Regions from separate parts of the Pseudomonas sp. S1_G07 genome, predicted to be linked through region 1. Evidence: riboswitches for the same ligand, from Rfam matches in the RefSeq annotation. Region 1 holds a riboswitch; the other holds the start of a gene.
What was found. A riboswitch is a leader RNA that binds a small molecule or an ion and turns the genes downstream of it on or off. The one in region 1 is predicted to bind cobalamin.
Positions count from the first base shown of each region.

Region 2: linked by a shared signal. The riboswitch ahead of cobO (cob(I)yrinic acid a,c-diamide adenosyltransferase) and the one ahead of AB4O05_RS16775 (CbtB domain-containing protein) in region 1 are both predicted to bind cobalamin.

Region 1 is NZ_CP162778.1:3,644,728-3,650,077, forward strand. Features, by position in the region: gene nfuA (Fe-S biogenesis protein NfuA) at 1-529, shown strand, start outside; gene cobM (precorrin-4 C(11)-methyltransferase) at 778-1,524, opposite strand; gene AB4O05_RS16765 (cobalamin biosynthesis protein) at 1,596-1,988, opposite strand; gene AB4O05_RS16770 (CbtA family protein) at 1,985-2,689, opposite strand; gene AB4O05_RS16775 (CbtB domain-containing protein) at 2,701-2,889, opposite strand; cobalamin riboswitch at 2,987-3,195, opposite strand; cobalamin riboswitch at 3,237-3,437, shown strand; gene cobW (cobalamin biosynthesis protein CobW) at 3,531-4,592, shown strand; gene cobN (cobaltochelatase subunit CobN) at 4,596-5,350, shown strand, end outside.
Region 2 is NZ_CP162778.1:5,390,232-5,395,581, forward strand. Features, by position in the region: gene cbiB (adenosylcobinamide-phosphate synthase CbiB) at 1-45, opposite strand, end outside; gene bluB (5,6-dimethylbenzimidazole synthase) at 42-692, opposite strand; gene AB4O05_RS24515 (cobyrinate a,c-diamide synthase) at 689-2,068, opposite strand; gene cobO (cob(I)yrinic acid a,c-diamide adenosyltransferase) at 2,065-2,676, opposite strand; cobalamin riboswitch at 2,756-3,001, opposite strand; gene AB4O05_RS24525 (PQQ-dependent sugar dehydrogenase) at 3,101-4,414, shown strand; gene AB4O05_RS24530 (C40 family peptidase) at 4,497-5,033, opposite strand; gene AB4O05_RS24535 (C40 family peptidase) at 5,178-5,350, opposite strand, start outside.

The DNA.
Region 1 (5,350 bases):
CAAGCAGAACACCCCAGGCATCGGCATTCGCGTCTTTATCACCCAGCCCGGTACCCAGTACGCCGAGACGTGCATTGCCTACTGCAAGCCCGGTGAAGAAAAGCCTGAAGACACCGCCCTGGGGCTGAAAAGCTTCACCGCGTACATCGATGCCTTCAGCGAAGCCTTCCTCGACGACGCCGTGGTCGACTACGCCACCGACCGCATGGGCGGCCAGTTGACCATCAAGGCACCGAACGCCAAGGTGCCGAACGTCAACGCCGACAGCCCGGTCAACGAACGCATCAATTACTACCTGCAAACCGAGATCAACCCGGGGCTGGCCAGCCACGGCGGCCAGGTGAGCCTGATCGATGTGGTCGATGACGGTATCGCCGTATTGAAATTCGGCGGCGGCTGCCAAGGCTGCGGCCAGGCGGACGTGACCCTGCGCGAAGGCATCGAGCGCACCCTGCTCGAGCGCATTCCGGAGCTCAAGGGCGTACGTGACGTAACCGACCACACGCAGAAAGAAAATGCCTACTACTGAGTAAGGCGTTCACTGCGAACAAAAAACGGCGCCCGTGAGCGCCGTTTTTTGTGCCTGTAATTCAATGTCTTATGATGTTTATTTGATAAAGAAGGTTAACTGTGGGAGCGGGCTTGCTCGCGAAAGCGGTGTATCAGTCGCTTCATGGTTTGACTGATAGTCCGCTTTCGCGAGCAAGCCCGCTCCCACATTATTTTGTATGTATTCAGTTATATCAGTAGCTTAGCCAAGTTTGTTCATGTCTCATATCACGGACGATAGAGGTGGGCATGGCCGGCGCGATACAGCGAGGATTCGCTGAAACTGTCGTTTGCCAGCACCCGACCCACCACGATCAGCGCCGTACGCCGGAACCCCTTGGCCGCGACCTTCTGGGCAATATCCCGAAGCGTTCCGACCGCCCAATCCTGATCCGGCCACGTCGCCCGGTGCACCACGGCAATCGGGCAATCGGCGCCATAGTGTGGCAACAACTCAGCGACGATCTTCTCCAGATGGTTGACCCCCAGGTGGATCGCCATGGTCGTGCCGTGGCGGGCCAGGCTCTCGAAGTCTTCGCCGGCGGGCATGCGGGTTTTATCCGCGTAGCGGGTCAGGATCACGCTCTGGGCGATGTCCGGCAGGGTCAGTTCGGTCTCCAGCAGCGCCGCGCAGGCTGCGACTGCCGTCACGCCGGGGATGATCTGGAATGGAATGCCCAGCTCGCGCAAATGGCGGATCTGCTCGCCAATCGCGCCATACAGGCTCGGGTCGCCGGAATGCACGCGTGCCACGTCCTCGCCCTTGGCGTGGGCGGCCTTGATCAGCTCGATGATCTGTTCCAGATGCAACTCGGCGCTATTGACCACCTGGTGGGCCTGATGTCCGTCCAGCACCGCCGTCGGCACCAGGGAGCCGGCATAAATGATCACCGGGCATTGGCGGATCAACCGCTGGCCTTTGACAGTGATCAATTCCGGGTCGCCGGGGCCGGCGCCGATGAAGTAGACGGTCATGGAGAGTTCCTGTCAAAAAAACGGGCGAGCATGAACAATGCTCATGATCGGGAAGGGCGATTATCGGAGTTTTAACCGGCGCAGGCCAATGCAAAGGTGGCCTGAGTGTTTTTCCTACGGGTGATCAGCAGGCGGGCGGGTGCGCCACCCAGCTGTTCGGCGAGCGCCAGGGCGGCACTTTCGGCGATGCCATGACAGCCGGTATGGGCAAATGCGATATCAGACTTATGGCTCAGGCGGTGTTCATAAACGGCCAATCTCTCGGCGCTCAAACAATGCAAGGGCAGTTGCAGCAACCGGGCCAGGGCCAGTAATCCGGGCTCATCCTGCTTGCGATCGAGACTGGCCAGCGCGGTAATGCAGCGGCGATCAACGCCACCCTCGGCAAGGGCGTGATCAAACAACGCCAGCAGGGTGTGAACCTCACAGCCCCGCTGGCAACCCAGGCCGACCACGTAAGTCATGCGCAGTATTGATCATCACGGTTACGGCGGAACAGCCAGGCACTGATCAGGCCCAGAGCCAGCCAGAACGCCACATTGGTCAACTGTGAGGCGATCTTGAATTGTGCTTCCAGGGCCTCGGGTGCCAGCATCGAATGCACTTGCGGTTGCGGCGCGCCGATGATGTGTGGCACGACCAGGATCGCCACCCCCAGTACTTTCAGCAGCCAGTTGCCGCCAAATACCAGCAGCGCGATACCGGCAGCGGTGGACGCGGCGGTGCCGATCCACCAGATCTGCCGTTGCGCCAAGTCGGCGGCGGCAGTGCCCGGCAGCTCGGGTGGCAGGCCCAGGGTGGGGGCGAGCACAAAGGTTGCGTAACCGGCCAGGCCCCACAGCAGGCCCTGGGCGGTGCGGGTGGGCGCGCGCAGGGTGTAGAGGCCGGCCAGCATCAGCGCAAAACCCACCGCCACCACCAGGTTGCCGCCGGTGGTGGACAGCACGCGCTGCCAACCGTCTTCCGGCTCCCAGGCTTCGGCGTCGTGGCTGTGCGCGGCAGCGCCGGCACTGTGTTCATGGGCTACTTCGGCGGCGGCCGGGGCGTGTTCAAAGGTTTCCGCGTGCAGAATCAGCGGGGCCACCCAGAAGCTTTGCAGCAAAGTCAGCAGCAGAGCGGCCAGCAAGCCGCTGAACCCTGCGGTTTGGGCAATGCGCTTGATCATCTCGGCAGGCCTCAGTGGCACGGGAACGCGGCGCTGTGGCGGGTATCGTGGGCGGCATTGTGCACCGCCTCGATGTGCGAGAAACCGGCGAAATACACCAGGCACGCGCCGAGGATCGACGCACCGATGGCGGCGGTCAGGCGTTGGCTGAGGGTGGCGGTGCTGCTGGCGGAGGGCGAGGTGCTGCTGATGGTCGACATGGCGCGTCCCTTTCTGGTTTCTGGGCGAAACGAGCGCATGCAAACCCCGCGAGCCAGGCACGCAGAGTTCTGAACAGCGCCCGCCCACCGCGGGTTTGTTATCTGGATTTTTCGGGCCGGTCTCCGGGCTTGCGAGGGGGCTCTTGACCTGAGCCCGGAAAGCATCGCCTTCCCATGCAAAAGCACAGTGGCTGTGACGCTTCGCTCGCTTACCGTTGCGGGGGCAGCACCGGACTTGCCACAGGCATATGGCTCACCGGTTTCCCGTTTCACCCTGTGAAGGGCACCCGAAACAAGGCGTGTAGGAAAGCATGCAGAGCGACGGTAGTCAAATTGACCGCGCCCCTGTAGCCTTGCACCTTCGAGGTTCTTCGGCCCAGGCCGAAGCTAAGAAGGGAACGCGGTTCAAGCCGCGGCTGCCCCCGCAACTGTAAAGGGTGTATCCGACTGCCACGCCACTGCCTGAACCGGCGGGAAGGCGCAGCCGGCGCCGGTCTCACGACCCGCACGCCCCAAGCCAGGAGACCTGCCTCGTCAGCGATTTTTCAATTCAACCGGGCGGGGTGATCCGGTGACGAAATCCGCTTCTGCGCCCTGTCGCAGGGCCTATCGTCCCGTATGCCCGCCCCCAAGGGCATCCGATGAAAACACTGGCCAAACTTCCCGTCACCATCGTTACCGGCTTTCTCGGCTCGGGTAAAACCACGTTGCTGCGGCATATGCTCGACAACGCCCAGGGCCGCCGCATCGCGGTGATCGTCAACGAATTCGGCGAACTGGGCATCGACGGTGATCTCCTCAAGCAGTGCTCTATCGGTTGCACCGAGGAAGAAGCCAATGGCCGGGTCTACGAATTGGCCAACGGCTGCCTGTGCTGCACCGTGCAGGAAGAATTCTTTCCGGTGATGCGCGAGCTGGTGGCGCGTCGCGGCGACCTTGACCATATCCTCATCGAAACCTCCGGCCTGGCCCTGCCAAAACCGCTGGTGCAAGCCTTCCAGTGGCCGGAAATCCGCAGCGCCTGCACCGTTGACGCGGTGATTACCGTAGTCGACAGCCCGGCCGTGGCCGCCGGCACCTTCGCCGCGTTCCCCGATCAAGTGGATGCCCAGCGCAAGCTCGACCCCAACCTGGACCACGAATCGCCGTTGCACGAGTTGTTCGCCGACCAACTGGCCAGCGCCGACCTGGTGATCCTCAACAAAGCCGACCTGATCAGCCCCGAAGACCTGGCCCGTGTGCGCCTGGAAGTTGCCGAGGAGCTGCCGCCGGCGGTGAAAATCATCGAGGCCAGCAGCGGTCGTCTGCCGTTGGAGGTGCTGATCGGCCTGGGCGCCGGCTCCGAGGAGCATATCGACGGTCGCCACAGCCATCACGATCATCACCATGAAGGTGAAGACGATCACGATCACGATGCGTTTGACTCGATTTCCATCGACCTGCCCCAGGCCGATGAAGCGCTGCTGCTCGACGCCCTGACGCAGTTGGTGGTGCAACACGGCATCCTGCGCGTCAAAGGTTTCGCCGCGATCCCGAACAAACCGATGCGCCTGCTGATCCAGGGCGTGGGCACGCGTTTCGACAAACACTTCGACCGCGCCTGGGGAGCCGATGAAGCACGCATCACGCGCCTGGTGCTGATCGGCCAGGCGCTGGACGCGGCGGGCCTCGAAGCGCAACTGCGCGCCGCGCTCAGCGTTTAACCCATGCACCTGCTCAGGACCCAGCCCGGTGGTTTCGTCGCGGACGACAATATTGCCGACCTTGGGCAAACCCCCGCCGAGCTGGTGATCCTGTGCAGCGGCGACTCCAGCCTGGCGCTGCTCGCCGAAGCGGCCCAGCAGTTGCCCGACGACTACCCCAGCCTGCGTCTGGCCAACCCGATGCAGGTGCAGAACCATGCCTCGGTCGACCTGTATGTGGACGAGGTGCTGCGCCACGCCAAGGTCATCCTGATTTCCCTGCACGGCGGCATTGGCTATTGGCGCTACGGCATCGAGCGCCTGGTGGCGTTGGCCGAGCGTGGCGTTACGTTGATCCTGGTGCCGGGCGATGATCGCCCGGACCCGGAGCTCAGCGGCCTGAGCACGGTGGGCGCAGAAGCGCGCGACCGGCTGTGGCAGTTCCTGCGCCAGGGGGGCTTGGGCAATGCACTGGATTTCTATCGCTGCCTGGCCAGTGGTTACCTGGGGCGCGATTACCCGTGGGCCGAACCGCACACCTTGCCGCGCACCGCGATTTATCACCCGCATAAAGCCAATGCCCGCCTTAATGACTGGCAGGCGGATTGGCATGCCGACCGTCCGGTGGCGGCGGTGTTGTTCTACCGCTCTCACTTGCAGGCGGCCAATACCGGGTTTATCGACGTGTTCTGCCAGCGCTTGCAGGCGGCGGGCCTTAACCCGTTGCCGCTGGCGGTGGCCAGCTTGAAAGAGCCTGGCTGCCTGACGGTGGTCGAGGA
Region 2 (5,350 bases), 1.7 Mb from region 1:
CGCATCCAGCGCCACTGCGGCGAAGCACAGCAAGGCCACACTCATTGACTCACTCCCCAGCTATTTTCGTACAACAGGTCACTCAGTGGCCGCGGTTCGGCCCAGCCTTCGAGCTGCAACATTGGTGCCGGGTAAAACTCGGCGACCGGCCCCAGGCATAACACGGCCAGGGGCTTGGCACCGGGCGGCAGGCCCAGCAGGTCAGCCAGGGCCTGAGGCTCGAACAGCGAGACCCAGCCCATGCCCAGCCCCTCGACACGGGCCGCCAGCCACAGATTCTGGATCGCACAGGACAGCGACGCCATGTCCATTTCCGGCAAGGTGCGGCGGCCAAAGATGTGGCGCTCGCGATCATCCATCAGCGCCGCCACCAACACTTCGGCGCAGTCGTGAATGCCTTCGACCTTGAGCTTCATGAAATCATCGGAGCGCTCGCCCAAGGCCTCGGCGGTACGCATGCGCTCTTCTTCCACCAGTTGCTGGATTTGCCCACGCAATGGGCGGTCACTGATACGGATGAAACGCCACGGCTGCATCAAGCCGACACTCGGCGCCTGGTGCGCGGCCTGGAGCAGGCGGTGCAGCAGTTCAGGGGCCACCGTACCGCCGCTGAAGTGGCGCATGTCGCGGCGCTCGGCAATGGCGCGATAGACGGCATCGCGGTCGGCCTGGGGGAATGCGTTGTCAGTCATGGCCTCTTCGCAGGCAAGCCCGCTCCCACAGGGGATGTGCAGTGCTGATTGGGTTGGGGTTCAACTCGATCAACGGTGAGCGCCGGCGTAAACAGTGCGGCGACCGCTGCCGGGTTGGACGGGAAGTAGAAGTGCACGTAGGACGCGGTCATCCGCCCCTGCCGATACACCGCCTCGGCACCGCGCCCACCATTGGGGCTCAGGCCACGGGCAATCGGCTGCCACTCGGTGCTGGTCAGGGAATGGTGATAGGTATGCCCGCGCAATACACCTTCGGGCAACTCGACGCTTTGCAGGGCCAGGGCCGCCAGTTTCTTTTGCATCACCGCATCCCCCTGCAACAGGCCCAGCAACTGGGCGCGGTTGCCGTCGACGTCGGTGAGCGAGTCCAGCAGGTAGAGCATACCGCCACACTCGGCGAGCAACGGCTTGCCGGCCAAGTGGTGGGCACGGATGGCCGCGAGCATCGCGGTATTTTCCGACAACGCCTGATGGTGCAATTCCGGGTAACCACCCGGCAGATAGAGACTGTCGGCGTCAGGCAATTGGCGGTCATGAATCGGCGAAAAAAACGTCAACTCAGCCCCCATCGCCCGCAACAGATCGAGACTGGCGCCATAGGTGAAGGCAAACGCCTCGTCACGGGCGACAGCAATGCGCACGCCGGCGAGCAACGGCTGGGCCTCGATCACTTGCGGCGCGACAAAGGTCACCGGCGGCGGCAGCGCGACTTCGCAACTGCTGCCCAGCGCCTGGGCGGCGGCGTCCAGGCGCAGGTCCAGGTCGTTCAGTTCGCTGGCTTGCACCAGGCCCAGGTGACGACTGGGCAATTCGATACCGGTTTCGCGGGACAACGCGCCATACCAGCGCAGGCCCTCGGTAAGGCTGCCTTCAAGCAGCTGCGCATGGCGCAGGGTACCGACGCGGTTGGCCAGCACGCCGGCGAATGGCAAGTCCGGCTGATAGCGCGCCAGGCCCAGGGCCAGGGCACCAAAGGTCTGGGCCATGGCGGTGCCGTCGATTACGCCCAGCACCGGTACGCCGAAGTGGCGTGCCAGGTCGGCGCTGGAAGGGGTGCCGTCGAACAGCCCCATCACGCCCTCGATCAGGATCAGGTCAGCCTCCCCCGCCGCTTCCCACAACAGACGGCGACTTTCCTGCTCACCCACCATCCACATGTCCAATTGATACACCGGCGCACCGCTGGCGCGCTCGTGAATCATCGGGTCCAGAAAGTCCGGGCCGCATTTGAACACGCGCACCTTGCGCCCCAGGTTGCGGTGCAAGCGGGCCAGCGCGGCGGTGACGGTGGTTTTACCCTGGCCGGACGCCGGTGCGGCGATCAATACGGCCGGGCAATGACGGGGCTGATTCAAAGTTCGACGCCCTTCTGTGCCTTGATACCGGCCTGGAACGCATGTTTGAGCATGCCCATTTCGGTGACGGTGTCGCCCATTTCGATCAGTTCAGGCTTGGCCCCACGGCCGGTGACCACCACGTGCTGCATCGGCGGCCGGGCTTGCAGGTCGCTGAGGACCTGGTCCAGGTCGAGGTAACCGTGCTTGAGTGCGATGTTCAGTTCATCCAGTACCACCAGGCCGACGCTCGGGTCTTGCAGCAATGCCCGCGACACGGCCCAGGCGGCCTCGGCGGCGGCAATGTCGCGCTGGCGGTCCTGGGTTTCCCAAGTGAAGCCCTCGCCCATCACATGGAAGCGCACCTGCTCGGGGAAGCGTCGGAAGAACAACTCTTCGCCGGTGCTGTTGCGCCCTTTGATGAACTGCACCACGCCACACTGCATGCCATGGCCCATGGCGCGGGCAAGCATGCCGAACGCCGAGCTGCTCTTGCCTTTGCCGTTGCCGGTCAGCACCAGCAGCAAACCGCACTCGTTGGGAGAATTGGCGATGCGCTCGTCGATCACGGCTTTTTTGCGCAGCATGCGCGCCAGATGGCGTTCGTCGCGGTCGGGGGTATCGGTCATGGCAGCTCTCCGTTGGGGCTGGACAAAAACGGCGGGCAGGAAAAAGAGAAAACAGACAGCCAAGCATCGCCCACCGTGATGCTGTTGAATGAGCCAGGCCGGTCTCCGGGCTCATGAGTGGCGTTCTGGAGAGAACAGGCCCACGCTGCGCCTTCCCATATCGCACGCGATACAGTGGCAAAAGGCAGCGTTTTGACTCATTTACCGTTGCGGGGGCAGCGCCGGAATCGCGGCGACACTGTGTATAAGTGCGCTCACTCACCGGCTTCCCTGTTTCACTCTGTCGACCCACAGGTCACAGAGCACCTGGAACAAGCCGCGAAGGTTAGTGGGTTGGGGGTGGAGCGTCAATTAAAGCTGGCCTTGCACTGGAACCAACGCACGGCTGATCTCCTCTACCCTTACAGGTATTAAGGAGAACACCATGCATAAAACCAGACTCGCCCTACTGATCATGCTCGCCGGCACCCTCACGGCCTGCGGCGAAAGCTCCACCTTGCAGGTGTCCGAGGGCACCGGGCCTTCGCCCCAACTGCCGGAGCCGAACAAGACGCTGATCCCCACCGTCAACATCGCGCCGGCCATCGGCTGGCCCGAGGGCGCGAAACCGACGGCCGCCGCCGGCACTCAAGTGGCCGCGTTCGCTGAGGGCCTCGACCACCCGCGCTGGCTGTATGTGCTGCCCAATGGCGATGTGCTGGTGGCGGAAACCAACGCACCGCCCAAACCCGACGACGCCAAGGGCGTGCGCGGCTGGGTTATGGAGAAGGTCATGGGGCGTGCCGGCGCCGGGGTGCCAAGCCCGAACCGCATTACCCTGCTGCGCGATGCCGACCACGATGGCGTCGCCGAAACGCGCACGGTGTTCCTGGAAAACCTCAATTCGCCGTTCGGCATGACCCTGGTCGGCAATGACCTGTACGTGGCCGACTCGGACAAGCTGCTGCGCTTTGCGTATCAGCCGGGCGAAACCGCGATCAAAGCCCCAGGCACCACGGTCGTCGACTTGCCGGGCGGCCCGCTGAACCATCACTGGACGAAAAACGTGGTGGCCAGCAAGGACGGCAGCAAGCTGTATGTGAGCGTGGGCTCCAACAGCAACGTGGGCGAAAACGGAATGGAGGCGGAACAGGGGCGCGCAGCGATCTGGGAGGTCGACCGCGCCAGCGGCCAACACCGCATTTTCGCCTCTGGCCTGCGCAACCCCAATGGCATGGCCTGGGAACCGCAGAGTGGCAAACTGTGGACGGCGGTGAATGAGCGCGACGAGATCGGCAGCGACCTGGTGCCGGACTACATCACCTCGGTCAAGGACGGCGGCTTCTATGGCTGGCCGTTCAGCTATTACGGGCAACACGTGGACGTGCGCGTCACCCCGCAGAACCTGGGCCTGGTGGCCAAGGCGATTGCGCCGGACTACGCGATAGGCCCGCATACGGCTTCGCTCGGGTTGACCTTCGCCGAGGGCAGCAAACTGCCAGCGCCGTTCAGCAATGGCGCATTTATTGGCCAGCACGGTTCGTGGAACCGCAAGCCGCACAGTGGCTACAAGGTGATCTTCGTACCATTCGAGGGGGGCAAGCCTAACGGGCAGCCGGTGGACGTGCTGACCGGGTTCCTCGATAAGGATGAGAACGCCATGGGCCGGCCGGTGGGCGTGGTGATCGACAAGCAGGGGGATTTGCTGGTGGCGGATGATGTGGGGAACAAGGTGTGGCGGGTGTCGGCCGCTAGGTAGCGAAGCCGCAAGCTTCAAGCCTGGAGCTGCAAGGTGGCGGTGCACCCTCTTGCAGCTTACAACTTGAAGCTTATCGCTGCTTTTAGGGATTTCGTGCCAGATTTGCTGGCAACACGCGCTTGGCGCTCAGATAGGCATTCTGCCAATAAGCCTTGGACAAGGTGTCCAGCTTCACCGTACCGCCGGTCTGCGGCGCATGCACAAAGCGCCCCTCGCCGACGTAGATCCCGGCGTGGCTGACCTGCGAGCCACCACCGGTGGCGAAGAACAGCAGGTCGCCGGTCTGCAGGTTCTGTTCGCTGACATCCTGGGCACGCATCACGATCAGTTCGCGGGTGGTGCGCGGCAGGGAGATGCCGGCGGCGTCACGGAAGACAAAGCCGATCAGGCCACTGCAATCGAACCCCGAATCCGGCGTGTTGCCGCCCCAACGATAAGGCGTGCCGACCAGGCCCAGAGCGCGAAAGAGCACATCTTCGGCGGCAGGCGAGTAACTTTGGCTGGAATAGTTGAAGACCGGCTTGGGCTTGACCGCAATGGGAGCGGGCGGCGGCCGGCTGGCGCAGGCGCTGATAAGCGCGGCGCAGAGAATAAGGATCAGGCGGGCTGAGGTCGACATGTGCAGAACAATCCTGGTCTGGATGCGGCTATCGCTGCCGAACGCTGAAAACCAGAACGCGCAAGCAAAGCTCGCGCGAACGGATTACAACAATGTCCAGGGATTCTAGCGCTTACACGTCAAACTTCAAGTATCACTTTAACTTTACTTACTGGCTGTAACCGTCGTTGGGGCCATGGCGAGTGCACGCTTGGCTTCAATGAAGGTTTTGCTCCAGTAGCTGTCGCCCAGGCTGTCGACTCGAACACCGCCACTGCGACGGCTGCTGGAGTGGATAAACTGGTTGTCACCCAGGTAGATACCGGCGTGACTGACAC